2 regions of the Lysinibacillus sp. NPDC093216 genome follow, and region 2 is predicted to be linked to the other one. Evidence: predicted binding sites of a transcription regulator. Region 2 holds the regulator's gene; the other holds the start of a gene.
What was found. The regulator CtsR, encoded in region 2, represses protease genes until heat stress. The targets are predictions, from matches to a motif close to ATGGTCAATAAAGGTCAAACA.

Region 1 (15,999 bases), on a different contig from region 2:
CTTCAATCCCCGTGCGTGTTCGAATCCATTCATCCGAAGTGTCCATCATTTTTTCTAAATCAAAATTTGTAACGACCTTCTCCGGAACGTATTTGCCAATTCCTATAATACCAGCGTTCATTTAGCAACCCCTCTGCTTTCTTACTATCAATTATTAGTAACTGGTCATAATTATAACTCATAATGAAGGAGAGGTGCAAGATGAATTAAATTTAACGTCTTAAAACTAGTAGTATCAATGGTCTCCAATCAACTTATATACATGCCATACGATTTAACAAATGTCATCTACAACTTTTAGAACTAATGCAGGAAAAAGCGTATTTTTGAGGATAAGTGACGCTGAAAAATTTAATAATGGTGGTTAATGAAAAAAGCTGCAAATAGATCTGCAGCTTTAGTCTAACAATTGCTATTATCAACATCGTAAAAGTCGATATCGTAAAAAGATGAAAGGTGGCTCTCGCATGAATCTGCGTACGTCCAAACTATTCTCTAATAGGTCGTTAAGGATCACGTTTTCTTTGGAACACTTAGGGCTCTGAAGAAATCGCTTGATGGGTTGCAACACAGAAGGTTTCAAACGACGTGTTGTACGTTTCTTTTTGTTAGGTTTGCTACCGTAGTTGTGCCAACGTAATGGCTGACGCTTTAATCGTCTGGTGTTGCGGTGGTGTTTTTGATTCAATAAACAACGTTGAGTAATACGCATCCGCAATGGTAATCAAGTAAATCACAAAAAGTAATTGTTTCATTCAATGGTTCAAAAAATTCATTTCTCCTTTTATTCAGTTCTATAAAATTAGAATTGTCTAGTTATAATACGAATGGAACGTAGAAAAGTTTCAAATTAATAATGACCAACGCATCACAGATGACCCAAATAAGCCACCTCGGTATGAGATAACTTAGAACTACAACATTAGCCTTTTTGCTCTATAATTTCATACCTGCCAACAATAATGGAAAAAATCATGTTTCCACATTAATGTAGTAGCTAAGAAAAGATACACTTCCGGAAACAGCAGGAAATCGAAAATAGATATGAACCAATCGAATATTTTGCCATCTAAAATGTTCTCAATTGATGATTATCGTTGTTACAAATTCGCCATGTTTCACAGAAAAGGTTCTTTTTTTTTCGATTTATGTTATGATATGATAATGATATAAAAAAGTTCGGTTGAGGTGAAATTAATGCAATATATCGTAACATTCATATGGTCATTCCTACTAGTTTCAATGGTAAACTACGTAGTAAGCGCTGTACTTGGTGCAGATTTTGATTTCCAAACTGCTGTTGTCACATCAGTTGTATTTACAATTCTTGTTTTCATCATCGGTGCAGTTATTCCAAACGAGTCAACTCCAGAAGCTGCAGACAATCATTAATTCAACTAGAAAAAACCTGTTTCGCTCAATGCGGAACAGGTTTTTTTGTTATTTTTCAACGATGCATTGACCATCATGCATTCTAATGTGCAATGTTTCTCCTGGCAATACTTCACCTCGAAGTAATTCTTTTGCAACTGCCGTTTCAATATAACGTTGCACGAAGCGTTTTAGTGGTCTTGCGCCAAACTGAGCATCTGCTCCTTGTTCTACAACCCAGTCAATTACATTTTGTTCTACTTGTAAAGTAATTTCTTGCTCTGCAACTCGTTTGATAAGCTGTTCGACATATTTCCAAGCAATCGCTGTGAAGTGCTCATCCGATAGTGCATGGAACATAATGATATCATCCATTCGATTTAACAGCTCTGGTTTAAAGTGTTGACGAAGTGCAGCCATCACTAAATCCTCAACTGCTACATCTTCTTCTTTTGCTTCCATTAAATAGTTTGAGCCAATGTTAGAAGTTAAAATAACCACTGTGTTCGTAAAGTTGACCATACGACCTTGGCTATCCGTAATGCGTCCATCATCTAAAATTTGCAGTAAAATATTTGCAACATCAGGGTGAGCTTTTTCAATTTCATCTAATAATACTACTGAATATGGATTTCGGCGAACAGCTTCTGTTAATTGTCCACCTTCTTCATAACCAATATAGCCTGGAGGTGCCCCTACAAGACGTGATACACTATGCTTCTCCATATATTCACTCATATCAATGCGAATAAAATGATCCTCAGAATCAAACAGCTGTGCCGCTAGTGCCTTCGCAAGCTCTGTTTTACCAACACCTGTTGGCCCTAGGAATAAAAAGCTACCAATTGGTCGATTTGGGTCTTTAATACCAGCTCGAGCACGCCATACCGCTTCTGTAACAAGTTGTACAGCATTATCTTGTCCGACTACACGCTCATGCAATGTATCTTTTAAGCGCAATAATTTTTCACGCTCACCTTCTACTAATTTCGTCACTGGTATACCTGTCCAGCGTGAAACAATAGAGGCGATTTCTTCGGCTGTTACCTCTTCACGTAAAATACGTGATTCCGTACCATTCTCTAATTGTTTTTCCATCTCTTGAATTTCCTTTTCAAGCGTAGGAATTTTCCCATGACGTAGTTCGGCCGCTTTATTTAAATCATATTTACTTTCTGCTTCATCTAAGTCACGACGGTATTTATCTAGTTTTTCACGTTTTTTCTGAATGCCATGTAACGCCTCTTTTTCGGTTTCCCATTGTTTAAGCATACCCTCAGAAGATTCTTTCAGCTTTGTTAATTCATCACTGAGTTGCTCTAGTCGCTTTTTGCTTGCCTCGTCCTTTTCTTTACGTAGTGCTTGTTCCTCAATTTCAAGTTGCATAATACGGCGTTTTACTGCATCCAATTCCTGTGGCATGGAATCAATTTCTGTTCGAATCATCGCACATGCTTCATCGATTAAATCGATGGCCTTATCTGGCAGGAAACGCTCTGTAATATAGCGATCTGAAAGCTCTGCTGCCGCTACAATCGCACGGTCATGAATGCGTACTGCATGATGTAACTCAAAGCGCTCTTTCAAGCCTCGTAAAATGGAAACTGTATCTTCAATAGATGGCTCACGTACAAGCACTTGTTGGAAACGACGCTCTAAAGCAGGATCTTTTTCAATATACATACGGTATTCATCTAATGTTGTAGCTCCGATACAATGTAGCTCACCTCGTGCAAGCATTGGCTTTAGCATATTCCCAGCGTCCATCGCACCTTCCGTTTTACCAGTGCCAACAATCGTATGAATTTCATCTATAAATAAAATAATGCGCCCCTCTGAGTCTTTTACCTCTTTTAAAACACCCTTTAAGCGCTCTTCAAATTGTCCTCGATAACTAGCACCTGCTATTAAGGCACTCATATCTAACTCATACAGTATGCAATCCTTTAACCCCTCAGGCACATCGCCCTTTACGATACGTTGGGCTAATCCTTCTACAATAGCTGTTTTACCAACCCCAGGCTCACCTATTAAGACAGGATTATTTTTCGTTTTACGTGTTAAAATCCGAATAACATTCCGAATTTCTTCATCACGACCGATTACCGGGTCCATTTTACCGTTTTTTACTTCTTCAATTAAATTACGTCCAAATTGTTCTAATGGTTTTTTGTCATTTGTTTGTTGAAATTGCATATTTAGCACTCCTTTTCAATAATGTTAAGCGGAATCCCGTTCGCCATTCTGTTTCATTAAAAATGTTTGACCTTTTTTGACTAACTTTATTTTACAACACTACAAATCATAGCAAAGAAATAGTCCTAAAATTTCTTCACTTATAACTGGAAAATTACGTTATAATAAAAGTATATTTCTTAGATTTAGTAAATTGTTCACCTTATTTTGTAATAATTAAACAATTTTTACGTAAAAAGAAAGAGATGTGTTGAAGATATGACTATTATGGATAATATACAAGAAAAATTTCACGATCTTTTTCAAAAACACGGTGTTTTTATTAAAGTGAATAAGGATAGTAAAATTTTTTTAGAGGGCGAACGTGCGAAAGAAATTTATTATATAAAAACAGGAGCAATCTCGATTAGTCAGGAAACAGAGAATGGGAAAGAATTAACCATTCGTATTTGTGGTCCAGACAGTATTATTGGAGAAAGCTCATTATTTTGTAACCTTACGTATAATTCTATGACTGCTAAAGTTTTAGAACCCTCTAGTTTATATGTACTAAGCCGTGAATCATTGGAACTTTTACTAGTGGAACAACCTAATTTAATGGTGGAATATATGAAGTGGTTGCAAACAGAAAATTTAAAACATCAAAGTCGTTTGCGCGATTTAGTTTTAAATGGTAAAAAGGGCGCTTTATTTTCAACACTTATCCGCCTTTCAAATACTTATGGTAAGCCTTTAGAAAATGACACTATTTATATTGATCTCCCATTAACAAATACAGAAATCGCTAATTTATGTGCGACGAGTCGAGAAATGATTAATCGCATGCTTAATGACTTAAAGAAGCAAAATATCATATCCTTCGAAAAAGGTTATATTACCATTCACGATTTACAATTTTTAAAGGATGAAATCGCCTGTGAAAATTGTCCGTTACAAATATGTCGTATTGATTAATAGCAACATGCAAAATCCCCGCTTATGAGTTATAAGTGGGGATTTTGTGTTCTATTATGTAAAGAAATAAAGTAAGACTCTTCTGCAAAGCGAGGGGTTGATTTCCGTTCCGACTGGGCGCTTTCCTGGGGGCGTCCGATGAGCCGCTTCGCTGCGCTGCAGGGTCTCATCTGTGACGCTGATCCCCGAGGAGTCGCCCAGCCTCCACTCCAATCAACCACATCACATAGCGTGTATCTTCTTGCATGTTACTAAAATTCATAGTGATACAACAAAAAACTTTAGCAACAATGTTTTGTCTGTGCGAAAGCGAAGCGACAGCAACAATTGTTGTATTTCAGATAGTAAAGCGTCAGCAACACCAGATATACAATAGCGTCATTATTATAAGTTTCTTCTGTTGTTTTATGATGAGTAGCTTGGAACAGAAATCTTCTTCATTTAAAGCACGCCACAGTCACAAAGATTACTTTAACTATTTTGTATTTCAAAAACAGAAAAAATCCCCGCTTATGTGTTATAAGCGGGGATTTTTTATCGTGCTTTAAGTGGACTTAGCGTACACCTAATGCCATTTTGGCATAGCGTGACATTCTATCTTTTGACCAAGGTGGATTCCATACAATGTTGACATTTGTACTTTTTACCTCAGGAAGCTCACCTAAAGCTGTGTTCACTTGATCAACAATAACAGGTCCCATTGGGCAGCCCATAGACGTTAGCGTCATTGTAACGGTTGCTACACCTTCTTCATCTAACTCTACATCATATACTAAACCTAAGTTGACGATATCAATACCAAGCTCAGGGTCAATTACATTTTCTAATGCACCGAACATGCTGTCTTTCATATCTTGATCCATCTGTATTTCTCCTTCCGTCACAGTGTTAACTTAATCATAGCAGATGCATCTTATTATGCCAAATGCTGTGCAAGCCATTCAGTTGCTGCTAACATACCATCTCGTGACACAGCATGGCCCGCTCTTTTATTAGCTAAGAACTTTAAGTCTTCTGGATTTGTTTCATAATAATTGCGTAAAGTTAAATAAAAATTATACGTTTCATTAAAAGGAACGGTTTTATCTAATTCCCCATGCCAAAATAACACAGGTCGTCCTGCGAATTTTTCTGGTGTTAGGCTGACATCATATTTAGCAAGAAGTTCATTCGTTTGTTGTACTTCTTCTTCTGACATTGGCCAATTCACACCGCTTTTAGCGAATTGCTGTAATTGATACTCCGCTAATTTAAGAAACCCTGGTGCACCCATGCATACTGCTGCTGTTTTAATCCAGTCATAACGCTTTAAACAGCCTGATGTTACAATTCCACCCATCGATGTACCAGCAACGCCAATTTTATCATCCACTAATAATTTTTTATTCTTTAATTCATTATATAATTGTTCAACTTCATGAATAGAATTTAAAACAATATCCCAAAAATGTAAGCTCATTTTCATCTCAGATAGTCCTTCACTACGGTCGCCATGTAATTTTGCATCTGGTAATAGGACACGCACCCCGTTGCCTACTAATTGGTATGCATAATGTAAGTTATGTTCTTTTGCGCTCATAAAACCATGTAAAAAAATAACTACTGGGGTTTTTTCATTCATATTTTCTGTATGTATATGTAATAAAGGAATATCTCCCCACAATTCTTTTTCAACAATCATCTTTGTCACTCCCAACTTTTGTCTATCTTTATGTTAGCAAACTTTTCTCTATGTGACAAAATTTTGACGTATGGTTTACAAAGAGATACTATTCAAATTATAGGAAAGGGGCAATGAGCTATGAAACCGCATTTAATCGTTTTAGACTTAGATGGTACGTTATTAACGGACCAACAACAAATTTCAGCCAAAACTAAAAAAACATTATTGCAGGCAAAGGAACAAGGTCATCAAGTGATGATTGCTACAGGTCGTCCTTATCGTGCGAGTGATATATACTATCACGAACTTGGCCTTACAACGCCCATCGTGAATTTTAATGGTGCTTACGTCCACCACCCGAAAAATGCTGCTTGGCAGACTAAGCATACTCCTATTGATTTAGGCGTAGTGCATGATGTCGTTGATTCCATCAATAGCTATCAATACGAAAATATCATTGCAGAAGTTAAGGACGATATTTATGTGCATACAGAGAATGAACGGATATTAAACATTTTTAATATGGGGAATCCAAAAATTACTCTTGGAGACCTCTATACCCATTTACTTGATAACCCAACTAGTTTACTGATTCAAGCGAATGAAGTAAATTCCACGATTATCCGTGATCATTTACAGGCTGTTCATGCAGAGGTCATTGAACATCGTCGCTGGGGTGCTCCACTTCACATAATTGAGATTGTTCGCCGTGGCTTAAATAAAGCAGTGGGAATCGCTCATGTAGCAAAAGATTTAGGTATTCCACGCGAGCGTATTATTGCATTCGGTGATGAAGATAACGATTTAGAAATGATCGATTACGCCGGCATCGGTGTAGCAATGGGCAATGGCATTCCTACTTTAAAAAATATTGCTAATGAAATTACCACAACCAATAATGACGATGGCATTGCTAAAATACTCATCGATCGCTTGAAATTAACCTAGTTAAGTAGTGATACCCCATTTTCTGGATCATCACCAAAAATTGTGGATGACACCTGTTGAAACGTATACCAAGTTGATTGGAGTGGAGATTGGGCGACTCCTTGGGGATTAGCAACAGAGGAACGAAGGCTAAAACCATCACGTCCTATGATAACGCCTTCGTGACCAACATCGGTGCTACTACCGCTACGTTAGCACTACGCTTTCGTGCAAAAAACATCTGTTGGCCCAAGCGGCTCATCGGACGCCCCGAGGAAGCTTTGCTCTGTGCGAAAGCGAAGCGTCAGCGTCAAATGTTTTATCTGCGCGAAAGCGAAGCGTCAGCGAAGCGTCAGCGAAGCGTCAGCGTCAAATGTTTTATCTGCGCGAAAGCGAAGCGTCAGCGACAAAGCGCCCAGTCGGAACGGAAATCAACCACGTTATGGTAATGAGTCATTTTTTCATTTTAACTTTATTCAGAAGTACTCTTTATTCGATAGGTACTTATTGAATAAAGTTAAAAATCCTGGGTTGCAATTATACTGAAACTCGATATGATAATATATCTATATAATATTTCATTAGAAATAGTTTAGAGAAACATAAAGTGGAAAGTGAAAGCTCGACACTTGTTCACCTGTTATGTAGTATAGGTATTTGAAAACTTCTCATATAGAATATTAAATTAGGGGGACAAATGATGAAAATTTTTACTGATAGTGGATGTGATTTACCAAAGTTTTACTATGAAGAAAACAATGTTGAACTTCTTCCACTACGAGTGCAATTGAACAATAATGAATATGATGATGTCATTTCAATTGATTCCAAAGAAATTTACGATGCTATTCGTCAAGGAGCTCGCCCAAAAACATCCCAAGTATCACCAGAGATTTTTCTCAACCATTTCGAAAATCTAGCAAAGAATGAAGAGGAAGGGATCTATATTGCCTTTTCATCGGAATTATCAGGCACCTATAATACGGCAGTCATGATTCGCAATCAAGTGCAGGAGCAATATCCCTCCCTTAAATTAGCGATCATCGATTCTAAATGTGCTTCACTTGGTTTTGGTCTAGTAGTCGAAGAAGCGGTTCGACTTCGAAATACAGGTGCTTCATTGGAAGAAATCGAAGCAAAAATCACAGCTCTTACCCCACAAATGGAACACTTATTTACAGTTGAGGATTTAGATTACCTTGCTAAAGGTGGGCGTGTATCAAAGGCAAGCGCATTTCTTGGAGGGCTCCTAAGCATTAAACCAATTTTAAATGTAGAGGACGGTAAACTTGTGCCGATTGAAAAATCTCGCGGACGCAAAAAAGCCATCACTCGCATGTTAGATTTAATGCAAGAACGCGGCGATGATTTTTCTGAGAAAATTATTGGTATTAGTCATAGTGATGATGTGGACTTTGCCAACGAAGTAAAGGCTTCTATCCAAAAAAGATTTTCGCCAAAAGCCATTCAAGTAACAATGATTGGCTCAGCAATCGGCTCACACGTTGGACCAGGTACAATTGCCATCTTCTTTACGAATAAAAGCTATCAAGCTTAACAAAAACCCCCTCCGCACTTAAAAGTGTTGAGGGGGTTTACTCGATTGTTGAAGACAATAATCAGTGGGGATGAAAAAACCTTCCCTGATTAAAATTATTGAGCATCTTGCTCCTTACGACGTACTTTACCTCGTCTAATAATAACAACTACAAATCCTATGAATATAACCCATACTAATCCTAGTGCTACCATATAAGGTACATTTAATCCTTCATCATCTCTAACTTGATAAATCTCTACCATTTCACGATTTAAAATAACCGGATACACATCTTTTTCATTAATACGAACTTTTTCTTCATGTATAATACCATTTAGCATTTTACCTTCCCCAAGCTGAGCAGGTGTTAAATCAACGCGTTGTGTTTTACTAGTGTTGTTAACCATGATGACCCATTTCTCTTTATCAGATGTTCGTGTAAATACAAGTAGGCCATTTTCATTTGTAATAACTTCAAAATCACCATTTCGTAATGTCTCAGATTTATTACGTAACGATTGAACATTTTTAATATATTCGATTAACTCATCATCTGTTTTAAAGTTGAAAATTTGGTGCGTATCTGGCTTTGTTTCCCCGTTCATCGCAATTTCTGTACCATATTGCACAACTGGAATCCCTGGCATCATAAATAAAGCACCCATAGCCATTTTCAAACGCGTTGGTGGGAACATATTTTCAGCTGCAGAATCAAATGTAAAACGACGTGTTTCTAGCGAATCCACCATAATTTGAGTTGGCTTTTCACCTTTTAATGGGTCCATCAACTTAGAAGAATCCATATCAACATTTTTAAATATATTACGGTAAATATCAGCTGTAGCCGGTGAAATGCTTGCATCAAAGTTTGCATCACTTTCTTCATTAGAAATCACATAGAGCGATTTTTTCGAATCTTTTAATGCCTTAATCACTGCATTGATAAATCCTGTATCGGCACCAGCAATATTTGTTAAACGCACCCCACCAACATCATATGTAGAGACAAAATCTGTTGCAGATTTAATAAGTGCTTCTTGTACATCTTTGTTTTTTAAGTCCCATTGTACTTGTCCATTATTTGTTGAAGTAATCCAATCCTTTTTCGCTGGATCTTTTGCCCACTCATGATTCGGACTTACATTGTTTAGCGGGAAATCAACCATGATCGATACATTTTTAGCTTTATAGGTCTCAATGACGCTTTGGAACTCCTCAGATGTCCCAAAATGACGCTCAATTGTAGAGTAGCTCGTCGGCATCGATCCATCATATTTTTCAGTGGCAAAAACAGGGCCAATCGAAACAATTGTAAAGCCCATCTCTCCGATAAATTTTAGTTTATCCTGTAAACCTGCAAAATCGCCACCTGCAAACTTAGTAGGGTCTTGCGTATTTGTATCAAAATCGTTAGTGCCCGAACCATTAAAGAAACGGTCAACGAGTAAATCATAGATGCTTTCTTCTGCAATCGTTCTTGTCGTTGCTTCATCAGCATGTGCAACTGGTGTAGCACTCACTAATGTAGTTGCTAGTAAAAGCGATGCAGCTGTCGCACTTATCCACTTCTTGAATTTCACTATTATTCCCTCTCTTTCAAACCAATCCATCGTCATTTTACCAAATAAAATAGTCACGTCGCTATCATTTAAAAATATTTTCCGAAAATGCAAAATTAATTACGACAAAAAGGTGTCAACTTCTCCTAATCAATTCATTTGGGGCTTGGTCGGGGGAGCCAAGCATTTTTTTGGGGACCTGAGCATTTCTTCAGCTTACCTGATCACTTCTTCGGCTTACCCGATCACTTTTCTGGCATACCTGATCACTTCTTCGGCTTACCCGTTCACTTTTCTGGGCTACCTGATCACTTCTTCGGCTTACCCGTTCACTTTTCTGGCATACCTGAGCAGTTTTCCGACCTACCTGATCACTTCTCCGGCTTACCCGAGCAGTTTTTCAAGCTACCTGAGCGATTTAACTTCCCCCCAAAAATAAAAGCCGTGAAGCGAAATCTTCACGACTTTTCAAAATAATTATGCCAAGAAATTTATTCCCATTGGCAGTTTGAAGCCTAAAAATAATGTAATGAATAAGAATACTGCAAATAAAATCCAAAACAGGCCAGTTGGTTTATTTTTCTTTTGACGAACTAATACCATTTCCATCATACCAATGACTAAAATACCGCCTAAGAATTTAAGACCATATAGCATTGGATCTCCAGCTTGGTATTTAAAGAATAGTGCCCCACCAGTAATAATAATTAAAATGTAGAATAAACGTAATGTCATATGTAAGCCTTTTGACTGCTTGCCCATTAATGCTGCAATTAAAAAGATTACGATTGCAACTACCCAAGTAGTAATATGCGCATCCGTTCGGCTAGTTAAGAAATCCATTATTGTCCCCACCTCATATTCTTTTTTCTATCAAACTCTATCCTACCATGTGATGGAAAGGGTTTCAAACATTACAATAGTGTTCATATAATATACATCAATTATGCCTCTGCATAATTGTGTCCGGAATCTACTGAAAGAAGTTAAAAATCCGCGGAGGTAAACTCACGCGGATTTGAAAAAATTATTCAAAATGATTCACTAAAGTACCGATGCCTTGAATGGACACTTTCACAGTATCCCCAGCTTTTAAAAATTGTGGCGGATTCAAGCCTTTACCAACACCCGCTGGAGTACCCGTTAAAATAACATCACCTGGCTCTAATGTTACATGCTGAGATAAAATCGATACTAATGATTCTACAGTGAACATCATATCTTTTGTTGAGCCGTTTTGGCGTACTTCATCATTCACTTTTGTTACCACTGTTAAATCTTGTGGATTCGGAATTTCATCTTTTGTTACAAGGTAAGGTCCAAGTGGACAAGTTCCTTCCAAGCTTTTTCCTAAGAAGAATTGCTTATGTTTTTCTTGTAAATCACGAGCTGTTAGATCATTGGCAATCGTGTAGCCAAATACATAATCGTATGCTAAGTTTTTCGGAATATTTTTACCGCGTTTACCAATGACAACAGCTAATTCGCCTTCATAATCCATTTTAGATGAAAGATTGGCATGGATAGATATTGTTTGGCCATCAGCAGCAATAGCAGTCGGAGATTTTGTAAATACCATTAAATCTGTTGGAGCTGCCTCTGCACCCATTTCTTTAGCATGTTCATCATAGTTTTTCCCTATACACATAATGTTTTTTGGTGTACGTGGAATCGGTGATAACCACTCGATCGCTGTAAATTCACGTTTGAAGCTATTAGCGCGATCTGATTTTTCAGCGGCTTCTACTAATTTACGAATCTGTTCAACAAAATCAAAGCCTAGTGCAATGCCATCTACAATTGAACTTGAAAAAGAAGGGAGAACTTGAAGTTCATTTTGAATAGCGAGTACATCCCATACCGCTTCTTCTTTTTTTACTTTTGGTCCAAAGCTTACATGTCCACCTAATTTAAATGATAAAATTTTCATGATTTTCAGAGCTCCTTCTTTTTTCTACATGATACAACAATATTATAGGAATTGCCTTACTTTTGCGATAACTATTTTTATTCCTATTAAATCGTGGGCTCATCACCATAACGTGGGTTGATTTCCGTTCCGGATGGGCGCTTTCCTGGGGGCGTCCATCCTCCACTACAATCAACTTGTATACATAACATACGTTTTAACAAATGCTATCGCAACTTTTAATAATGAGCCAAGTCACGATTAATTATTCTTATTATACAAGACGTATTCATTAACTATATGTTGCCGACACGCTGAATACAATTAACTTACTTTAGTTTTCTCTTTATACGTTAACTTGCGCCATAAAGCCTCTAACGGACCTTGTTGCCATTTCGCTAGCCAAATTTCTGCCACAATCATTTGGATAATAATAATACTGACTGCTATTAACACGCCTGTTGCGACGCTCACTTTTCCATACCAGCCAAATCCGAATTGATAAAATAAACATGTTCCAATGATCGATTGAAGTATGTACATCGTTAGCGACATGCGTCCCATTTTGGCAAAAGGACTAAGCAACTTTGATACAGTTGGAAATAAACAAAGTAAAACGATGAGCCCAATGTAGCCTACTGCTAAAATTGGACCACCTATGTAAACTTTCATGTAGTCTAATAAATACGTACGTGTAAACATAATCGGTAAGCTCTTGATGAAAATACCAACTGCTAATCCAGCTATTGCTAATGCCAGCCAAAGCCATTTTAGCTCCTTCGCTCGTTCCACTAAACGCCATTTAGAAGCCGCAGCACCAATTAACATAAATGGTAAAATTGTAAATAATACCACAAACCACATGCCGATTCCCGCCTGAACAGATAAATCGGTTAAACGTTGCATAAATGCATCCATCCAACTGCCCGTCCCGTAAGCAGTTATCGCCTGCTCTACCGAAGTGATATCTAAATACTCATCAATTTTCGTATTAAAATTAATATACCCTACAATAAATAACATAAAAACTTGCATAACACCGTTAATCATAATACCGATTGACAATAACCAAATAGGATGTAGACGTAGTAAAAGCAATAAAAAAACGCCGCAAAATGCATACATCATCAAAATGTCGCCCCACCAAATGAGCACAGCATGTATTAAACCAAATACAAACAATACAGAAAGTCTTCGCAGTCCTATCTTATAAAAATTTTGTTCACGGCTTTGTGCTTTCTGCCATTGCATAGCGAGTCCATAGCCAAATAACATGGCAAACAGTGGATAAAAGCTACTTTGTACATAAATATCTAAATTTTGCTGCCACACCATATCTGACGGTGTTGTAAACCATGATGCCAAATCAATATATGGCATTGGCAAATAAAAGGCAAACATATTAACGAGTAAAATGCCTAGTAAGCTAATACCACGTAAAATATCTAATGTTGCGATGCGTTCCTGCAACATTGTCGGTTTTAACTCCACAAAATAGCCTCCTCTATGTATATGGCGAAAACAGGGCTCTCTAAATTCATTCCCTTATTATGAAACTATATCAGATAGCCCTGTTTTCACCTCGTTCACTTATGAATGTAAAGACCGTTCAATATCGAATAAATATAGAACTTTATCACTCACTTTGATTTGAAGGATAGATTCTATCGCCTCACTATAAACTCTGAGCTGAACACCATATCGGTCTAAAAGTTCCTTCGTTAGCGCTGGTTCCTCTGCAAAATGCGATTGGATACGATCTGTCTTATAATCAAGCAAAATCCATTCACCATTCTCATCCTCAAATAAGCAATCAATAATCCCTTGTACAATTTGAGCGTCGCCGTCTTCATCTACCCTACTAATCGTAAATGGCAGTTCTCTTCGGATTGTTTTTGCTTTTTTAAAGCGTTGTCCAATATCTGTTGTAAAGAAATTATATATTTTTTTCCATGGAACAACCTTGCCCTCAGCCTCGGTCAGAAGCTGCCTTGCCACTAAATGAGCGACAAACTCCTTAACCTCCTGTACATCCGTAAAGCCGTTTTGAGGTACATGCTGCATGACCGTATGGACAGCTGTTCCTATTTCTGCACCTGTCATCTGTTTGTCCTGTAAAAAGGTTGGACGGGGCGCAATAGTCGTCATTTTTTGCTTAGAAGGTACTGAAAAGTAATATTCAGGCTCCTCCTGCCGCTGTAGATTTTCTATACGCTTAATTTCACTTACAGATGTTTTAGAGCGTTTTTGTGTTGATTTCTGAAATGCATAATGTGTTTGAAAACGCATCGTAATTTCCGACAGCAAAGCTTCGTCCTCTGGCGTTTCTAGCAATGGCTGTATCTCATCCTCTAACGCCTGTATGTCATACGCATAATGGCTTGTTTCTACAGCTCGTACCCACCAATGTGATACATCTTCAGATGCCTTATAGGAAGAAGAAGCAATTTTTGCAAAATCTGCATGTCTAGCAACTGCAGGCCCAAGCCAATCAAAGTAGCTATTAGCTCTCGCGCGTAAATACTCTTGTAATGGGGCATCCACCGGTAAACTTTGAGCATCCTGCCAGTTATCGAGCGTTTTACTCCAATTTTTCACGGAGCCTACTAAAATAAGTCGCTCCTTCGCACGTGTCATCGCTACGTACAATACACGCATTTCCTCAGCCCGCATTTCAAGCTCCTTTTTCTCCTTTAGCGCTAAAAATGGTAGAGATGTATACGTAATACGATTTTCTGGATCAATTGCCTTCACTGCAAGGCCAAAATCTTGATCGAATAAATACGGATTGTGGAAATCCATTTTATTAAACGGTCTCCCCATCCCTGCAACAAAGACAACAGGGTATTCCAAACCTTTTGAAGAGTGGATCGTTACAAGACGCACAACATCATCCTTTTCTCCAATCGATTTAGCTGTTCCTAAATCATCTCCACGCGTACGCATACGATCAATAAAACGTAAAAAGCGAAATAGTCCTCGAAAGGCTGTTTTCTCATACATTAAAGCACGGTCATGTAAAATGCGTAAGTTGGCCTGACGCTGCTTACCATTTGGCATAGCACCAACCATCTCATAATAATGCGTGTCTAAATAAATTTTCCAAATTAAATCTGACAGTGAACCACGTCGTGCTAAATCTCGCCAGTTTTCAAATGCTAGCATAAATCGTTGAAGCTTCACAAAAGTGTCTGATTGCACACCATGTCCATCACTTCGAATAAATTGCCTTAATGCATCATAAAATGGCGCTTTTTTATCTGCTAACCGTATTTTTGCTAGCTCATTTTCTGTTAAGCCAACAAATGGTGCGCGTAGCACTGAAGCTAAAGGAATATCCTGATATGGATTATCGACAACCTTTAGTACATTCAGCATAATCATAACTTCAAGCGCATCAAAATATCCTTTAGAGGACTCCGCATAGAGAGGGATTCCCGCAAGCTTAAATTCCTCAACTAAATCAGTTGACCATGTCATTGAACGCATTAAAATCACAATATCACTATATTTTAATGGCCGTTCTGTCTTCGTTTTTGTATCGAATACGGTTGTCCCATCCTCCATCATCTGCCGAATACGCTCAATGATAAAACGTGCCTCATACTGTGATTTTTTTAATTCCTCTAGTTCAGAGGCGTCGCTTGCAATGTCTTCCGCCTCTTCGTCCAACGCCTCTTCGTCAGGAGGATGCATGATGACTAGCTCTACCGGAACTTCTTTATCATCATACGGCGCTGCTGGCTTTAATGAAGCATTTTCATCATAAAGAATTTCCCCTACACGCTCACCCATAATTTGTGCAAATACATAGTTTGTAGCGTTCAACACTTCTTGTCGACTACGGAAATTAGCGTTTAAATCTATACGCATTCCCGTT
Region 2 (15,999 bases):
TGCTGAAATATCTCTTGATGTATTTACATACTGCTGTTGAATTCCAGAAACAGCATCGGCGATATCATTAAATGATTTAGATAAACTGTTTTGAGTATCTACGCTATGTTGAATCTTTTGATCAACGTTAATAACTGAATTCGACATTGTTGTAATATTACTTTCTGTTTCTTTAATGAGATGAGAAACATTTTGTACAGCATTTTTTGTTTCTTCTGCAAGCTTCCGGACTTCCTCTGCTACAACAGCAAAACCTTTACCATGCTCACCTGCACGGGCTGCCTCGATAGAAGCGTTCAATGCTAATAAGTTAGTTTGATCAGCAATCCCTGTAACTAGCCCTACAATCTCTGATATTTTTTGAGAAGATGTGCGTAACTGGTTCATCGTAACTTCGAGACTGTTTACACTTTGCAAAATAACCTGTATTAAATCATTTTGATCTTGTAGCTGCTGCTGTCCGCGTCTGGATTTTTCCTGTGTATCAGCAACGAAGGTTAAGCCTTGCTTAGTAGCTACTGCGATATCGTCCGTTTGAGAAGAAATGACTAATAAAGAAGCTGCTGTTTCTTCACTAATCCCATTGAGTTCCTCTGCCGTTTTTTGAATGGTCGTAACAAGTGCATGTTTTGTGTCATCAGCTGCTGCTCGAATGCGTTCCTCTTCTTTTTCATAGGCTTCGATTACAAGCTGCTGCTCGAAGTTAATGATTTTGCAGAAGGCATTGATAGCACGTATGGCATCATTTTTCGATAAATCTAACTCATTTGTAAAGCGTGTAAATGTCGTTGTTAATGACTGGAATGAGGCGATATACCACTTCGATTGTAGACCAATTCGAACATGGACTTCGGCGATTGCCTTCCGTTCATCAATATAAGAGTCATTAATATGACTTTCAAAAATGTCACTCAAGTGCTTATGTAAAGTAACTTTTAAACGATCGATTTGTGACGTTCTGTTTATAATATCTAACAAATCTTGGCTCAAACTAATGGCTGCATAAAATTGATCCACCATTTCAGGAACTAAATCCTTAGCTAAAGGCTGTAGTTGTTTAATGATGGCTAAATCCTCAATTGTTAAATCTAAAAGCTGCAACTGTTTTAGAAGTCTTGGATGATTTGATACATCCAATTGTACATTGTGCTTATAATTTTCAGGTGCTAATGTAATTGAGTAGCTAGAATCGTTCTTTTTTGTAAACCAACTCATTGTCGTTTGCTCCATTCTTTATAAATGCATAGTAAGTATATAAAAAATCGAATTGCTTAGTCTGTTAATTTTTCGAAATATATGGTATTTAGTCTATTCTACTATTTTTTGTAGTAAATTTGGTTAAAATTTTACTTTATTTCTTTATTTTTTTATAGGTATTATAGATGACTGTCGATTAAAAGACATGAAATAGACTATTAAAAAGGTAATAGGTAAATTGAATTTGAAATAGGAAACCTGTAAAATACGAACTGTTTAGGTTGAACGTAACAATAGTTTTGGGGAGGTATTACATGGAAAAGAAACGTTTCAAATTTGTTATTCCGGTTATGGTAATTGTAGCAATTGGATCGGTTTACATGTTACGAAACTACTATGCTGAAGTACCAGACTTAGATCAACTATTAATTACTGTCTGTGCAACATTAGTATCTGGGGTACTCGCTTACTTTTTATTTCCACAGCAAGGCGAAGATAAAATTGATGATCGTGGCCCTTACTGACAGTAAAAAGGCACCTTAGAAAAATCTCTAAGGTGCCTTTAGCTTGTCGACAAAAGAATAGCTGGCTGATTGCTTGGCTTCGATCTGTGATGTTGGTCCCAAAGGAGTTATTAGCAATAAACTATCATTTTAAGATTTAAATAAACCGAACCATCCTTTAAGTTTAAAGACTCCCAACATAAATAAAACGATAAGAATCATAATTCCGAGTACAATAAAGTAGCTAAATTTCCCGTGTAGCTCTGGCATATAGTCAAAATTCATTCCATAAACACCAGCAATAAATGTCAGAGGAATAAAGATTGTTGAAACAATTGTTAAGGTCATCATGATGCCATTCATGCGACTAGAGCTCATCGCCATATAACTATCACGCATATCCGCCGTGAGCTCACGGTTGGATTCGATCATTTCGGTGAGTTTAAGTAGATGATCGTAAATATCTCCGAAATAAGCTCGCTCTGATTTCTTTAGTGAAAATCGGTAAGAGTTAAGGATACGATATAATAGATCGCGCATTGGTAAAATGGTGCGTCGTAGATCAAGCAAATCACTACGGAATTCAAACACAACTTTCATAGCATTGGGGTTACTTTGATAAGTAAGCTCATCTTCTAGTGCATTTAAATGATCCTCAATCTTATAGACAAGCGGGAAATAGCTATCAACGATTTTATCGATTACCTGGTATGTTAAATATACTGTGCCGCGTTCCCAATTCTTTGGCTGTTTTTCTAACATCATTTGTACTCGATCTATTTCCGGAGCTCCGTTTTTATGAAATGTGACAATAAATTTATTAGAAACAAAAATGTTTACTTCCTCAGCTGTTAATTCTTCGTTAACTCTTTGGATAACAAAGAAATGGAAATCATCATAAAAATCGAGCTTTGGCCGCTGTAAACGCATTAAACAATCTTCTATAGCGAGTGGATGAAAGTGGAAAAATGTATCTAACAGTAGTTCTTCCTCATCGGTCGGACAATTAAAATCGACCCAGTACCATTCAAATTCGTTTTTGTATATATCTTCAAGCGGAAAATCCTTTATAAGCTTTTGATCTTTTGTAATTCCAATTGTGCGTATCACAGCATTCACCTCAATCCTGTTCATTCTATCCTAACAGGTGTATATATCTTCAAAAGAAACTTTCTTTATAACATATCCAACCACCAAATAAAGTCGTAGCAAAGAACCTAGATGGTTTTGTAAAGCCTGCCTGCTGTAATAGTGATAAAATGTCCTCTTCACGCATAAATGAAAGAGAACGTATGGATTTCTCCATTTCCGCTACGTCTGATGGTGATAGCTTTGTATGTTGTAGCCAATAAGCACGCCATAGATCAAATTGTAGCTCAGTTTCTATGGAACCAGGTTGCCCGTATTTTGAGACGAGGACAAATGGAGCACCGGGCTTTAAATTATTCGCTATTTCTTTTAATGTTGCAAGCTTCTCTTGATCATCTTGTATGAAATGAAGCACTAATAAACAGCTTGCTGCATCAAACTTCTCTGTAGGTAGCTGAGTGTCCAGTATAGTTCCTTGATATAAAGAAATATTATTAGGTAGAGATTTTAAACGTTCACTAGCTATTTGCAGCATCGATTCTGACGGATCTAAGCCAACAAATGACCAATGAGGTCTTTTCTCAGCGAGCTGTAAAATTTCATTGCCGCTTCCGGAGCCAACTACTAAAAATTCAGCTTTTTCATGTAACGCAGATTGGTAAAAGGTTTGTGTCAAACGTAGCATTGCATCATAGCTTGGGAGCGTGCGACGAATACCTTTTTCGTATTCGTTTGCAAGTTTGTTATTAAATTCCATCGGGTATCACATGCCTTTCAAAAAAATTTTTAAAATCCAATTTATATTTGAAACTATTTAAGGAGTAGGTCCGTAAATAGTAGTACATAAAATAAAAAATCAAATGGAAGGGTTGATATAAATGGAAACTAAATGGTCTAAGGTAATCATACACGCAAGTGCGTTTTTTGCGCCATGGTTAGTACCAATTATATTTTTCTTAATTGGCTCGGATGAAGAGGTAAAGAGTCTCTCTGTGCAAGCTTTATTGTTCCAAGTTGTGATGATAGTGTTACTTACAATTTCGGGTATTTTCAGCGTCCTACTCATTGGGATACCGTTCTTGATTGTATTTGGTATTATGTATTTTATTGCGCCAATTATTGGTATTGTGAAGGCTTTATCTGATGAGCCTTGGCGTTATCCAATTGTTGGTCGATGGGTATAATTTTTATAGACGCAAGTATATGCTAGTTGCATATGCTTGCGTTTTTTCTATTGCTGAAACGGGTATCTTATAACTAAGGACAGGGCACTTTAATTTTTCTATGTGCGAATTAATTGCAATTATTTTCAAGCGTTTTGTATAATATACTCAAAGAAAGTCAAAGATAGTCAAAGTCAGTGGAGTAAGCGAGGTGTATTCCTAAAATGCGTAATATATCAGACATCATAGAAGGCTACTTAAAGCAAGTACTTGAATTAGGTGGAGAAGGGCATATTGAAATAAAACGTAGTGAAATCGCAGATAAATTTCAATGCGTGCCCTCACAAATAAATTATGTAATCAATACAAGATTTACTGCCGAACGAGGTTACCTTGTTGAAAGCAAACGTGGTGGTGGTGGATACATTCGAATTTTACGTGTCCGCGCGAATTCACAAATTGATTTAATCGATGATGTCCTCAGGCAAATAGAAGGTGGGGCATCGCAAATAATGGCAGAAGATTTAGTGTATCGACTAATTGATGAGCAGGTAATTTCAAAGCGAGAAGCGAAAATAATGTTAGCAGCAGTTGATCGCTCAACTATCGATTTGCAACTCCCGTTACGGGATAACATTCGAGCAAAAATTTTACGAGCGATGCTAACAACGATTAAATATGAACAGCAAAAATAAAAGAGGTGATGGAAATGATATGCGAACATTGCAAGCAGCGTAATGCGACAGTTACCGTAACACAAGTTCAAAGTGGCCAAAAAGTGGAGCATCATTATTGTGACGTCTGCGCCTCGCAGTTCCATCCATTTCATGCTGAATTTAAGCAAGAGCCAGTATCTATTCAACAGCTATTATCTAATTGGTTTGGCTCCCCTACATGGCAGCAACAACAAGTGGGTGAAAAACAGCAGGCACCACCACAACCGCAAACTTGCCCACAATGTGGATTTACCTATAAACAATTTTTAAAAGAAGGTAAATTTGGATGCCCTAGCTGCTATGACACCTTTAGCGAGCATTTGCCGAAGCTCTTTAACCGTATTCAGGCTGGCCCTCAACATATAGGGAAAATGCCCGGTGCTCGAAACAATGTTCATGTCATCAAAAAGCAAATTGAAGATATTCGTAAACGTATGAAAATTGCTGTAGATGAAGAACAATTTGAAGATGCAGCAAAGCTTCGTGATGAAGCGAAGGAACTTGAGAAACAGCTACAATTTGAAGGTGGTGATGTGTCGTGATGATTGAGTCGTTTTTAGAGCGTGCTACACCAATATGGATGAGTGTAGAGGACGATTATTCAGATATTGTCATAAGTACACGCATCCGCCTTGCGCGAAATTTAGATGGTTATCGTTTTCCATTAGCCTTTACAGAGGATGAAGCATTACAGGTGGAACAGGCAGTTACACATGCAATTAAGGATAGTACAGAACTTCGAGAAAATTATTCATATTTTGCTATTAAAGACTTAACGTCTTTACAGCGTCAAATACTTGTGGAAAAGCACTTGATTAGTCCTCAGCTTGTAAAAAAAGAGCGAGTTGGCTCCATGCTCTTATCTGATGACGAATCAACTAGCATTATGGTGAACGAAGAAGACCATTTACGCATTCAATGTATGACAGCGAGTTTTCAACTTCAAAAGGCATACGAGCAAGCTAATAAAATTGATCGTACCCTAGAGAAAGCATTGCCTTACGCATTTCGAGATACATTTGGTTATTTAACAAGTTGTCCAACAAATATTGGTACTGGTTTACGAGCATCTGTCATGATGCACCTGCCGGCCCTTACACTTACGGGTCAGATGAATCAAATCATTAATGCAATGACACGATTAGGAATGACCGTAAGAGGAATATATGGGGAGGGTAGCGAAAATATAGGGAATGTTTACCAAGTGTCAAATCAGATTACACTAGGAAAAACAGAGGATGATATTTTAGCCGATATCCAAAGTGTCGCTGAAAAAATAATTCAAAAAGAACGGCATGCAAGAGGTAAGTTAATGGAAAAAGCAGAGCTTGCCTTAGAAGACCGTGTATACCGTGCTTTAGGGACATTAACTCATGCTCGAATTTTAACGAGTGAGGAAGCTGCTACCTGTTTATCTAATGTTCGTTTAGGGGTAGATTTACAGTTAATTGAAGGTATTAAAGCGACTAAATTAAACGAATGTGTAGTTAGTATGCAACCTGGATTTTTACAGAATTACGCAGGTGACGTTTTGCCACCTACTGAGCGAGATCGCGTACGAGCGGAAATGCTTCGTGAGGCACTATCTCGAGAAAATATGAGTAAGCCTATTATTCGGGGAAAAGGAGAGGATTCATTTGATGTTTAATCGTTTTACACAACGCGCGCAAAAAGTATTACAGCTTGCACAAGAAGAGGCAATTCATTGGAAACACGAATCAATTGGAACAGAGCATATTCTATTAGGCCTTATCCGTGAAGGTGGCGGTATTGCTGCAAAAGCATTAGAAGCCATTGATATTAGTCCTCAAATGATTGAAGCAGGTATTGAAGAGCTTGTAGGGAAAGGTAAAGAGGATGTTGGTCCGATTGTCCACTACACACCTCGAGCTAAAAAGGTAATAGAACTATCCGTTGATGAATCACGTAAATTAGGTCATTCCTATATCGGCACAGAGCATTTACTATTAGCGCTTATTCGTGAAGGTGAAGGTATAGCGGCCCGTGTATTAAATAATGCTGGTGTCGGATTGAATAAGGCTCGTCAGCAAGTGCTATTGTTATTAGGCAATAACGATAATGCTCAATCTGGTCAACAAGCTGCACAGGCTGCCAATACGCCAACATTAGATAGCCTTGCGCGTGATTTAACGCAAATTGCTCGTGAAGGCACTTTAGATCCAGTCATTGGTCGAAGCAAAGAAATTACACGTGTTATTGAGGTTCTGTCACGTCGTACAAAAAATAACCCTGTATTAATTGGGGAGCCAGGTGTTGGTAAAACAGCTATTGCTGAAGGCTTAGCACAGCAAATCATTAATAATGAAGTGCCAGAAATTCTCCGTGATAAACGTGTTATGACACTTGATATGGGGACAGTTGTTGCTGGAACAAAATATCGTGGTGAATTCGAGGATCGCTTGAAAAAAGTAATGGATGAAATTCGCCAAGCAGGAAATGTTATTTTATTCATCGATGAATTGCATACATTAATCGGTGCAGGTGGTGCGGAAGGTGCCATTGATGCGTCGAATATTTTAAAACCATCTTTAGCCCGTGGCGAGCTTCAATGTATTGGTGCAACAACTTTAGATGAGTATCGCAAATATATTGAGAAGGATGCGGCATTAGAGCGTCGTTTCCAACCAATTCAAGTTGATGAGCCAACTGTAGAAGAAGCGATTCAAATTATTCAAGGTTTACGTGATCGTTATGAAGCACATCACCGTGTGAAAATCACAGATGAAGCAATTGAAGCGGCAGCAAAAATGAGTGATCGATATATTTCTGATCGTTTCTTACCAGATAAGGCGATTGACTTAATCGATGAAGCGGGTTCTAAAGTACGCTTACGTTCATTCGCAGTGCCACCAAACTTAAAGGCACTTGAAGATAAGCTTGAAAATGTGCGCTCTGAAAAGAATGCTGCTGTCTCAGGTCAAGAATTTGAAAAAGCAGCGTCATTAAGAGATACAGAGCAAAAGCTAAAAGATGAAATTGAAACTACGAGAAAAAATTGGAAGGAAGAACAGGGTAAAGCCGAGTCAAAAGTTACAGTAGATGATGTAGCAGCGGTAGTATCTATGTGGACTGGAATTCCAGTTTCAAAAATTGCTTCAGAAGAATCTTCTAAGTTATTACAACTTGAAGAAGAGTTACACAAACGAGTTGTAGGTCAAGGAGAAGCGGTAGAGGCAATTTCTCGCGCAATACGTCGTGCAAGAGCTGGTTTGAAAGATCCGAAACGACCAATTGGCTCATTTATTTTCTTAGGCCCTACAGGGGTTGGTAAAACAGAGCTTGCTAGAGCACTAGCTGAGGTTATGTTTGGTGATGAGGACGCAATGATTCGCGTTGATATGTCTGAGTACATGGAAAAACATTCGACTTCACGTTTAGTTGGTTCACCTCCAGGCTATGTAGGCTTTGATGATGGCGGTCAACTAACAGAAAAGGTTCGTCGTAAACCGTATTCAGTAGTATTACTAGATGAAATTGAGAAGGCTCATCCAGATGTTTTCAATATCTTACTTCAAGTACTTGAAGATGGCCGTTTAACAGATTCTAAAGGTCGAGTAGTAGATTTCCGCAATACAGTTGTTATTATGACATCAAACGTTGGTGCAGATGCTTTAAAATATCGTAAAAACCTTGGTTTCAATGTAGGTAGTACTGATACGAAGTATAAAGATATGAAGGGTACAATGCTTGAGGAATTGAAAAAAGCATTCCGTCCAGAGTTCTTAAACCGTATCGACGAAATGATTGTCTTCCACTCACTAGAAAAAGAACATTTAAAAGAAATCGTAGCAATGATGGCGAATGCTTTAACAAAACGTCTGAAAGAGCAAGACATTTCGTTAGAGTTAACGGATTCGGCACTCGAGAAAATTGCTGAGGAAGGCTACGATCCTCAATACGGTGCTCGTCCACTACGTCGTTCATTGCAAAAACAAGTAGAAGACCGATTATCGGAAGAACTGCTGAAAGGCAATGTAGAGAAGGGCAACCAAGTTATCATTGATTACGTAAATGATGAGTTTGTTGTGAAGAAAAAAGAGGAAGTTTCTACTTCTAAATAATCTTCATCTGTGGGGGGGCTTCTCCATCTCCCCTCTGCCCGTTAAATGTTTATTTAAAAAGGACAGCGAGGCTTTAAGTGCCAAGCTGTCTTTTTTTATGTACAATAATAAATATAAGAACAAATATTCGAGGTGGATGCAATTTGGCAAAGAAAAAAACAAAATTTGTATGCTCAAGCTGTGGCTATGAATCTGCAAAATGGATGGGAAGATGTCCAGGGTGTGGGGAATGGAATAAGATGGTTGAAGAGGTGGAGGTCGTCGCGAAAGGGCCACGTGGGGCATTCCAACATTCTGCTACGGTTACCCAAAAGGCTCTCCCTATTATGCAGATTGAAGCTGCTGAGGAATCACGAGTTGCAACAGAAATGGGTGAGCTTAACCGAGTGTTAGGTGGAGGCATCGTGCCGGGTTCTCTTGTGTTAATTGGGGGAGATCCTGGGATTGGGAAGTCGACGTTGTTATTACAAGTATCTGCATTGCTATCGAATAAAGGGCATCGTGTGCTCTATATTTCTGGTGAGGAATCCATCCGTCAAACAAAGCTACGTGCAGAACGTTTAGGAGTGGTATCACAAGAGCTGTATATCTATTCTGAGACGAATTTAGAGTTTTTAAATCAGACCATTGACGATGTGCAGCCAAAGTTTGTTATTGTCGATTCTATTCAAACTGTTTTTCATCCGGAAGTAACGAGTGCACCTGGTAGTGTATCACAAGTGCGTGAATGTACAGCAGAACTTATGCGGATTGCAAAAACGAAGGGAATTGCAATTTTCTTAGTTGGACATGTAACAAAAGAGGGACAAATTGCAGGACCACGTATTTTGGAGCATATGGTTGATACAGTATTGTATTTTGAAGGAGAACGCCATCATAATCACCGTATTTTACGCAGTCAAAAAAACCGTTTTGGCTCTACGAATGAAATTGCTATCTTTGAAATGCTCCAGGGGGGCTTAAAGGAAGTGTTAAACCCGTCTGAGTTGTTCTTACAGGAGCGTTCACAGGGAGCGGCAGGGTCAACAATCGTAGCCTCAATGGAAGGTACACGGCCAATTCTAGTTGAAATTCAGTCACTTGTAACACCAACAAGCTTTAATTATCCGAAACGAATGGCAACAGGTGTCGATCAAAACCGTGTACAACTGCTTATGGCCGTTCTTGAAAAGAGAATGGGCCTCATGCTACAGGCTCAGGATGCATATATTAAAGTTGCTGGCGGCGTGAAGCTTGATGAACCTGCAATTGATTTAGCGGTGTTAACAAGCATCGTTTCAAGTTTTAAGGATCAAGCTGTCAGAGCAACGGACTGCTTGATTGGGGAAGTAGGTTTGACAGGCGAGGTGCGTCGTGTATCTCGTATTGAACAACGTGTGATTGAGGCAGCAAAGCTCGGATTTAAACGGGTCTTCATACCGGCTTCGAATATCGGTGGATGGGATTTCCCGCAAGGTATTGAGGTAGTTGGTGTGGAAACGATAAAGGATGCATTGACTGCTTGCTTTAGAGAGCTATAAAGAAGCTTGTGCATGTTGGACAATGTTCTGACATGCACTTTTAATTTATTTCAGCGGGTGTACAAACACCCGCTGAAATAAATTAAAGCCTAAGGCGGATGTCACGGAAATCGGCAAGGAGTTCTTTGTGAATGCACAAAGCCGATTCCGGACGCAATTATGCCAAGGCATAATTGATTTGCAAACTTTTGTAATTCAGAGATAGAAGGTAGGAAACTCTAAGAGGGGAAACGGCGTCTAAGATAACGTCTGTGAAAAGGCTCCTTTAATGCCCAGCAGATGCTTAAGCATTTCTAATTTGAGTGTGAAGGATTTCGGTAATTGGTTTCCTCTTTCATTAGAATCGAAATGATTGTTCAAAAGAAGAGATATAATGATGCTTTGGTGGGTTCATAAAAGATTTTCTACAGTAAACTATGTATAATTATATATTAAAAATGGGAGGTGACAGTTTATGAAAAAATTTGTTCAAATTGCTTTTTTACTGATTGGAGGAGCATTAGGCCTTGTTTTCTTACCGCCATTATACGAATTGCTTCATTTATCATCTAATCCTTGGCTTGATAATCCCTACGTATCAGTAGCTTTAGGAGCGCTTTTACTGTTTACACTATCGTTTGCCTTTTCGGATTATTTCGTAAGGCTTATTAGTTGGATGGAAGAGGTGCTATTTAAAGTACCTGTTGGAGATTTATTATTTGGTACACTGGGACTTATTATCGGGCTAATCGTTGCTTATTTTTTAGGCTTTGCAATTGATAGTATGGATTTACCGAAATTTACAAAGGTTTTACCAGTTATACTGTCATTTGTGCTTGGCTATTTAGGGTTCCGTGTAGGCTTTAAAAAGCGAGATGAATTAATCCAGCTATTTACGTTACGTGGTAATAATACGAAGAAAAAATTAGCGGAAGGTGTAGAGCCTCAAGAAGTACGAGGCAGCTATAAACTGTTAGATACTAGTGTTATTATTGATGGTCGTATTGCAGATATTTCTGAAACAGGCTTTATAGAAGGTACTCTAGTTGTACCTCAATTTGTCCTTACTGAACTTCAGCATATTGCTGATTCTTCGGATACATTAAAGCGTACAAGAGGTCGTCGCGGCTTAGATATTTTGAAGAAATTACAAGATGAACGTATGACGAAGGTACAGATTTCGGAAGAGGACTTTGAGGATGTGCAAGAGGTTGACTTAAAACTAGTACGCCTTGCAAAGAAAATGGGGCACGATACACAAATTGTGACGAACGACTTTAACCTGAACAAAGTTTGTGAGCTCCACCACGTTAAAGTGCTGAACATCAATGATTTAGCAAATGCAGTAAAGCCTGTCGTAATTCCAGGTGAGGATATGCAAGTGATGGTCATTAAAGATGGCAAAGAGCATAATCAAGGGGTTGCCTATTTAGATGACGGCACAATGATCGTTGTTGAAGGTGGACGTAGCTATATAGGACAGGCAATTACAGTAACCGTAACAAGTGTTCTTCAAACATCAGCAGGTCGTATGATTTTTGCTAAACCAAAGGATGACTAGGAAGTGGGAAATGTGCAATATGAAGTAGTGTTGCCTGCTGCGGGAAGCGGAAAGCGAATGGGTGCAGGGCAAAATAAGTTGTTTTTAAATCTTTTAGAAAAACCGATCCTCATACACACGCTGGAGGTATTTGAACAGGATAGCCAGTGTACAGGTATTTGGCTTGCAGTGAAGCCTGAAGAGCGTGTATTTATTCAAGAAATGCTAGAGAGGTATGGAATTACTAAAGTTAAAGGTTTACCTGATGGTGGTGCAGAGCGACAGCATTCCGTCCATTCGTGCATGAAAGAAATGAAGCAGGTTGATATTGTGCTTGTGCATGATGCTGCGCGTCCATTTATTACGCATGATATTATTGCGAATCTTGTACAAAGTGCGCATGGATTTGGCGCTGCGATTGCGGGAGTTCGTGCGAAGGATACAATGAAAAAAGTACGCAATGGTATTATTGAAGAGACAATTGATCGAGAAAGCTTATGGATGATTCAAACGCCACAAGCATTTCAATTTGATTTGATTGTCGAGGCGGAGGATGTCGCTGAGAAGGTAGGCTTCCTTGGAACCGATGAAGCAATGCTTGTTGAACGTCTCGGACATGAGGTGCATATTGTAGAAAGCAGCTACGAGAACGTAAAGATGACAACGCAAGAGGATCTAGTTTTCGGTGAAGCGATATTGCGTAAACGTGCTTTGTATGAGAATAGTTGAAGTGAGATATATTAGGTAAATTAAAATGGTAGCGGCTAGAGCAGCTATACAAAATCCCGTAAAGAAGTAGCACTATAACTTCTTATGGGATTTTATTTTAACTTCTTTCAGCTATGTTCTTAAATGCTTCAATTCCTCAAAATGTAAAGCTGTTAAGAAACTCTTTTTGCAGAGAAAATCCACTATTTCATAATACTCTTTAATTCCTCTATAAAAGCAGGGCGCTTTGGGTAAGTTTGCAGTAAATCAGTAATCAACCGTTCAGCTTCTACGGTATAGCCAGCCTTACGCATAATATTGATAGAACGACAGACATCTTTATAATTTTTTCGATTAGCGGAAGATTGAGCATCGATAGTGACGGCGTCAATAAAGAGTGCACAAACTTCTTCATAGTACTGCTCTTTAATGAATTGATAATAGTCCTCTATTCGTGTTGGGTATTCTTTGCAATAGTCTAGAATACGTTTAGATTGCTGTTCCTCTACAATAAGTCTTGCATATAATTGTGAATTGGTAAGGCTGTTTAATAATTCTTCCAGAACCTCCGGCCATTGTTCAGTAGAGTGAAGAGCTTTGAACTCCTTGTAAAAATCATAATCACCCTGTTGTAATAGCGTTAAAGCTAATTCGCGCATCTCTTCTGTATGCCCTAAATGCTGATGAGCTAGAAAGGCATAGCGTTGCCACATGCTCACAATTCCTGGGAGTTGTTGATCTTGCTGGATCCCATCTGCTGTTAATTGTAATATTTTTTCATATTCACCGCGGTTAATGGCAGATTGAATAATTTGTTCACGCATATGGTAGTCCTCAATATGCTTCTCCAAAAATGCCTCTACTTCCTTACTGCTGTATTTATTCTGTAATAAGTGAAGCTCAACTTGATTTAACTCTTTGTTTATATATTGTGCATTCCAATCATCTGATGTACTTTCCATCGAATGAATGAGGGTTTTGAATTGCTCCTCAATCGCATCATCCACACAAAGAGGAACACAGGCATGGAGTAAATGAATTCGACAGTCTACCCAGCCATCTAACTCGTGTTGCATTGCTTTTTGAATAACAAGTTCATAGACTGTTTCATACTGCTCTTTTGACCAAAGACTAGCTCCTTCTTCAATCGCTTGACTAATTAATTCAAGACTTTCATTTATGGCATCACCGAAATGACCATCGGAATCATCACCATATTGTAGTGCCTCTAATGTGTATTGAAGGCACAGAAAACTAAGCTCAATAGCTGTAATATAATTCTCTTCGTCAATATGCTCCTTAGCGTGTTGAAGTGTTGAGTAGACACCTTTTAGTGCTTTCGATGCCCGATGACGTGGGATAAAACCGCTACGCCCCTCCTGCCCGCTTTTTAGATGCTGGACAATCATTTTTTTAGCGGCCTTTACTATATCTGTTGGCTCCATTAGTCGCATTTCTAATTCTTGCAAAAAATTAGGGGAGTTCTCCCCAACTGTTAGAATTAGGCTTATTAAATTTTCTTTTGTTTGTGTTGTTAGCAATTGCTGTAATGTTGATTTTTTGACTTTAGATGATCTAGATACTGGTACAGGAGGATTGTTAAGTTGTTCCTTAATCGCGTATAGCACAGCGGCAATATGCTTGCAATCATCATCGTAAGGGCAGTCACAATTCGCATATGTAATATCGCCATTTGATGTGATGACGACGTCTACAGTATACGGTTCAGTTCCTTCAACCTCTGCCTGCCAATTGCTATTGTCAATTTGCATAATATCAATGACATGATTTTTTACATAATAATCGTGTCCACGCTGTATAATTACTTTTTTAAATTGCTTTTCAAAAGTATTGATGTTCATGTCAGTCCCGCCTTATCGTATTCGTATTAGATTAATGCAAGCATAACAAAAAATACGAGGGAAATGAGAGCCCAATAGTATATAACTTAGTCGAGACACTCATTTCCTAGGAAATATGTTAAAATGTGAGGGTATAATATAGAGTAAATATAAAAGTGAAAGAAGGTGAATGAGACTGCCTTATGAGCTGAATAGACGCTTTTTAAGTCTGCATATTTTTTGAAGTAAATAGGCTTCATGTGGTGGATTTTATTTATCTTATTAGACAGTCTCAAAATCATATGTTTCGAGTGGGACAAGGATTTGACGTGCATGCATTTGAAGAAGGGCGTCCATTAATTATTGGTGGTATAACAATTCCTCATGAAAAAGGGTTAGTAGGGCATTCGGATGCAGATGTTTTATTACACACTGTAACAGATGCAGCGTTAGGGGCTATTGGTGAGGGAGATATCGGTCGTCATTTCCCAGACACAGATCCCGCGTTCAAAGATGCTGATTCAGCAAAATTATTAGAGCATATTTGGAAGATTGTTGAGGACAAGGGTTATGTTCTAGGCAATGTGGATTGTACGATTATGGCACAACGTCCGAAAATGGCACCATATATTGAACAAATGCAAAATCGTATTGCTGAATTACTTCATGCAGAGCCTTCTCAAGTGAATGTTAAAGCAACAACAACTGAACGTTTAGGTTTTACAGGTCGCGAGGAAGGGATTGCGGCTATGGCGACAATCCTATTGATTAAGAAGTAAAAGCAGGCTCTCAGCGCTTTTATTTCCTGTAACAGAGTGGTAAAATGAACAAAGTCAATTTTTTGAACGAAAATTTAGGAGGCTTTTAATTATGGCGAAAGAAGTTCGTGTTCGTTACGCGCCATCCCCTACTGGTTTCTTACATATCGGTGGAGCGCGTACAGCGTTATTTAACTATTTATATGCAAAACATCATGACGGTAAATTCATCGTACGTATTGAGGATACAGATATTGAGCGTAATGTAGAGGGCGGAGAAGCATCTCAGCTAGATAATTTAAAATGGTTAGGTATTGAGTATGATGAGTCGATCGATATTGGTGGACCATATGCACCTTATCGCCAAATGGAGCGTCTTGATATTTATAAAGAGCACGCTGAAAAGCTACTAGAACAAGGTTTAGCTTACAAATGCTTCTGTTCTTCTGAGAAATTAGAAGCGTCTCGTGAAGAACAAAAAGCACGAGGTGTTGCAGCTCCAACTTATGATGGCACTTGTCGTCATTTATCAGCAGAGGAAGTTGCGGCTAAAGAAGCTGCTGGTGAACAATATACAATTCGTATGCGCGTACCTGAAAATGTAACATATGAATTTGAAGATTTAGTACGTGGACAAGTAGCATTTGAGTCAAAAGATATTGGTGATTGGGTTCTTGTTAAAGCAAACGGTATCCCAACGTATAACTACGCGGTAGTGCTAGATGATCACTTTATGGAAATTTCACATGTATTCCGTGGTGAAGAGCATTTATCGAATACACCAAAACAAATGATGATTTTTGATGCATTTGGCTGGGAATATCCACGCTTTGGTCATATGACATTAATCATTAATGAAAACCGCAAAAAATTATCAAAACGTGACGAATCAATTATTCAATT

Region 1: ACQKOG_RS20025 (ATP-dependent Clp protease ATP-binding subunit) is a predicted target of CtsR. The motif match lies at 3,631-3,651, and genes of this name have one in related genera.

The regions. Positions count from the first base shown of each region.
Region 1 is NZ_JBNNVB010000022.1:11,907-27,905, reverse strand. It holds gene ACQKOG_RS20035 (beta-ketoacyl-ACP synthase III) at 1-121, opposite strand, end outside; gene ACQKOG_RS20030 (YjzD family protein) at 1,198-1,392, shown strand; gene ACQKOG_RS20025 (ATP-dependent Clp protease ATP-binding subunit) at 1,441-3,567, opposite strand; gene ACQKOG_RS20020 (Crp/Fnr family transcriptional regulator) at 3,835-4,521, shown strand; gene ACQKOG_RS20015 (metal-sulfur cluster assembly factor) at 5,076-5,384, opposite strand; gene ACQKOG_RS20010 (prolyl oligopeptidase family serine peptidase) at 5,438-6,202, opposite strand; gene ACQKOG_RS20005 (Cof-type HAD-IIB family hydrolase) at 6,323-7,132, shown strand; gene ACQKOG_RS20000 (DegV family protein) at 7,812-8,669, shown strand; gene ACQKOG_RS19995 (alpha-amylase family glycosyl hydrolase) at 8,765-10,231, opposite strand; gene ACQKOG_RS19990 (YisL family protein) at 10,688-11,053, opposite strand; gene ACQKOG_RS19985 (fumarylacetoacetate hydrolase family protein) at 11,238-12,140, opposite strand; gene ACQKOG_RS19980 (DUF418 domain-containing protein) at 12,444-13,610, opposite strand; gene addA (helicase-exonuclease AddAB subunit AddA) at 13,710-15,999, opposite strand, start outside.
Region 2 is NZ_JBNNVB010000012.1:55,155-71,153, reverse strand. It holds gene ACQKOG_RS14625 (protoglobin domain-containing protein) at 1-1,230, opposite strand, end outside; gene ACQKOG_RS14620 (hypothetical protein) at 1,512-1,721, shown strand; gene corA (magnesium/cobalt transporter CorA) at 1,851-2,810, opposite strand; gene ACQKOG_RS14610 (class I SAM-dependent methyltransferase) at 2,860-3,546, opposite strand; gene ACQKOG_RS14605 (DUF4870 domain-containing protein) at 3,668-3,973, shown strand; gene ACQKOG_RS14600 (CtsR family transcriptional regulator) at 4,177-4,647, shown strand; gene ACQKOG_RS14595 (UvrB/UvrC motif-containing protein) at 4,662-5,210, shown strand; gene ACQKOG_RS14590 (protein arginine kinase) at 5,207-6,316, shown strand; gene ACQKOG_RS14585 (ATP-dependent Clp protease ATP-binding subunit) at 6,306-8,750, shown strand; gene radA (DNA repair protein RadA) at 8,894-10,270, shown strand; gene ACQKOG_RS14575 (PIN/TRAM domain-containing protein) at 10,725-11,810, shown strand; gene ispD (2-C-methyl-D-erythritol 4-phosphate cytidylyltransferase) at 11,823-12,518, shown strand; gene ACQKOG_RS14565 (SWIM zinc finger family protein) at 12,701-14,359, opposite strand; gene ispF (2-C-methyl-D-erythritol 2,4-cyclodiphosphate synthase) at 14,641-15,117, shown strand; gene gltX (glutamate--tRNA ligase) at 15,209-15,999, shown strand, end outside.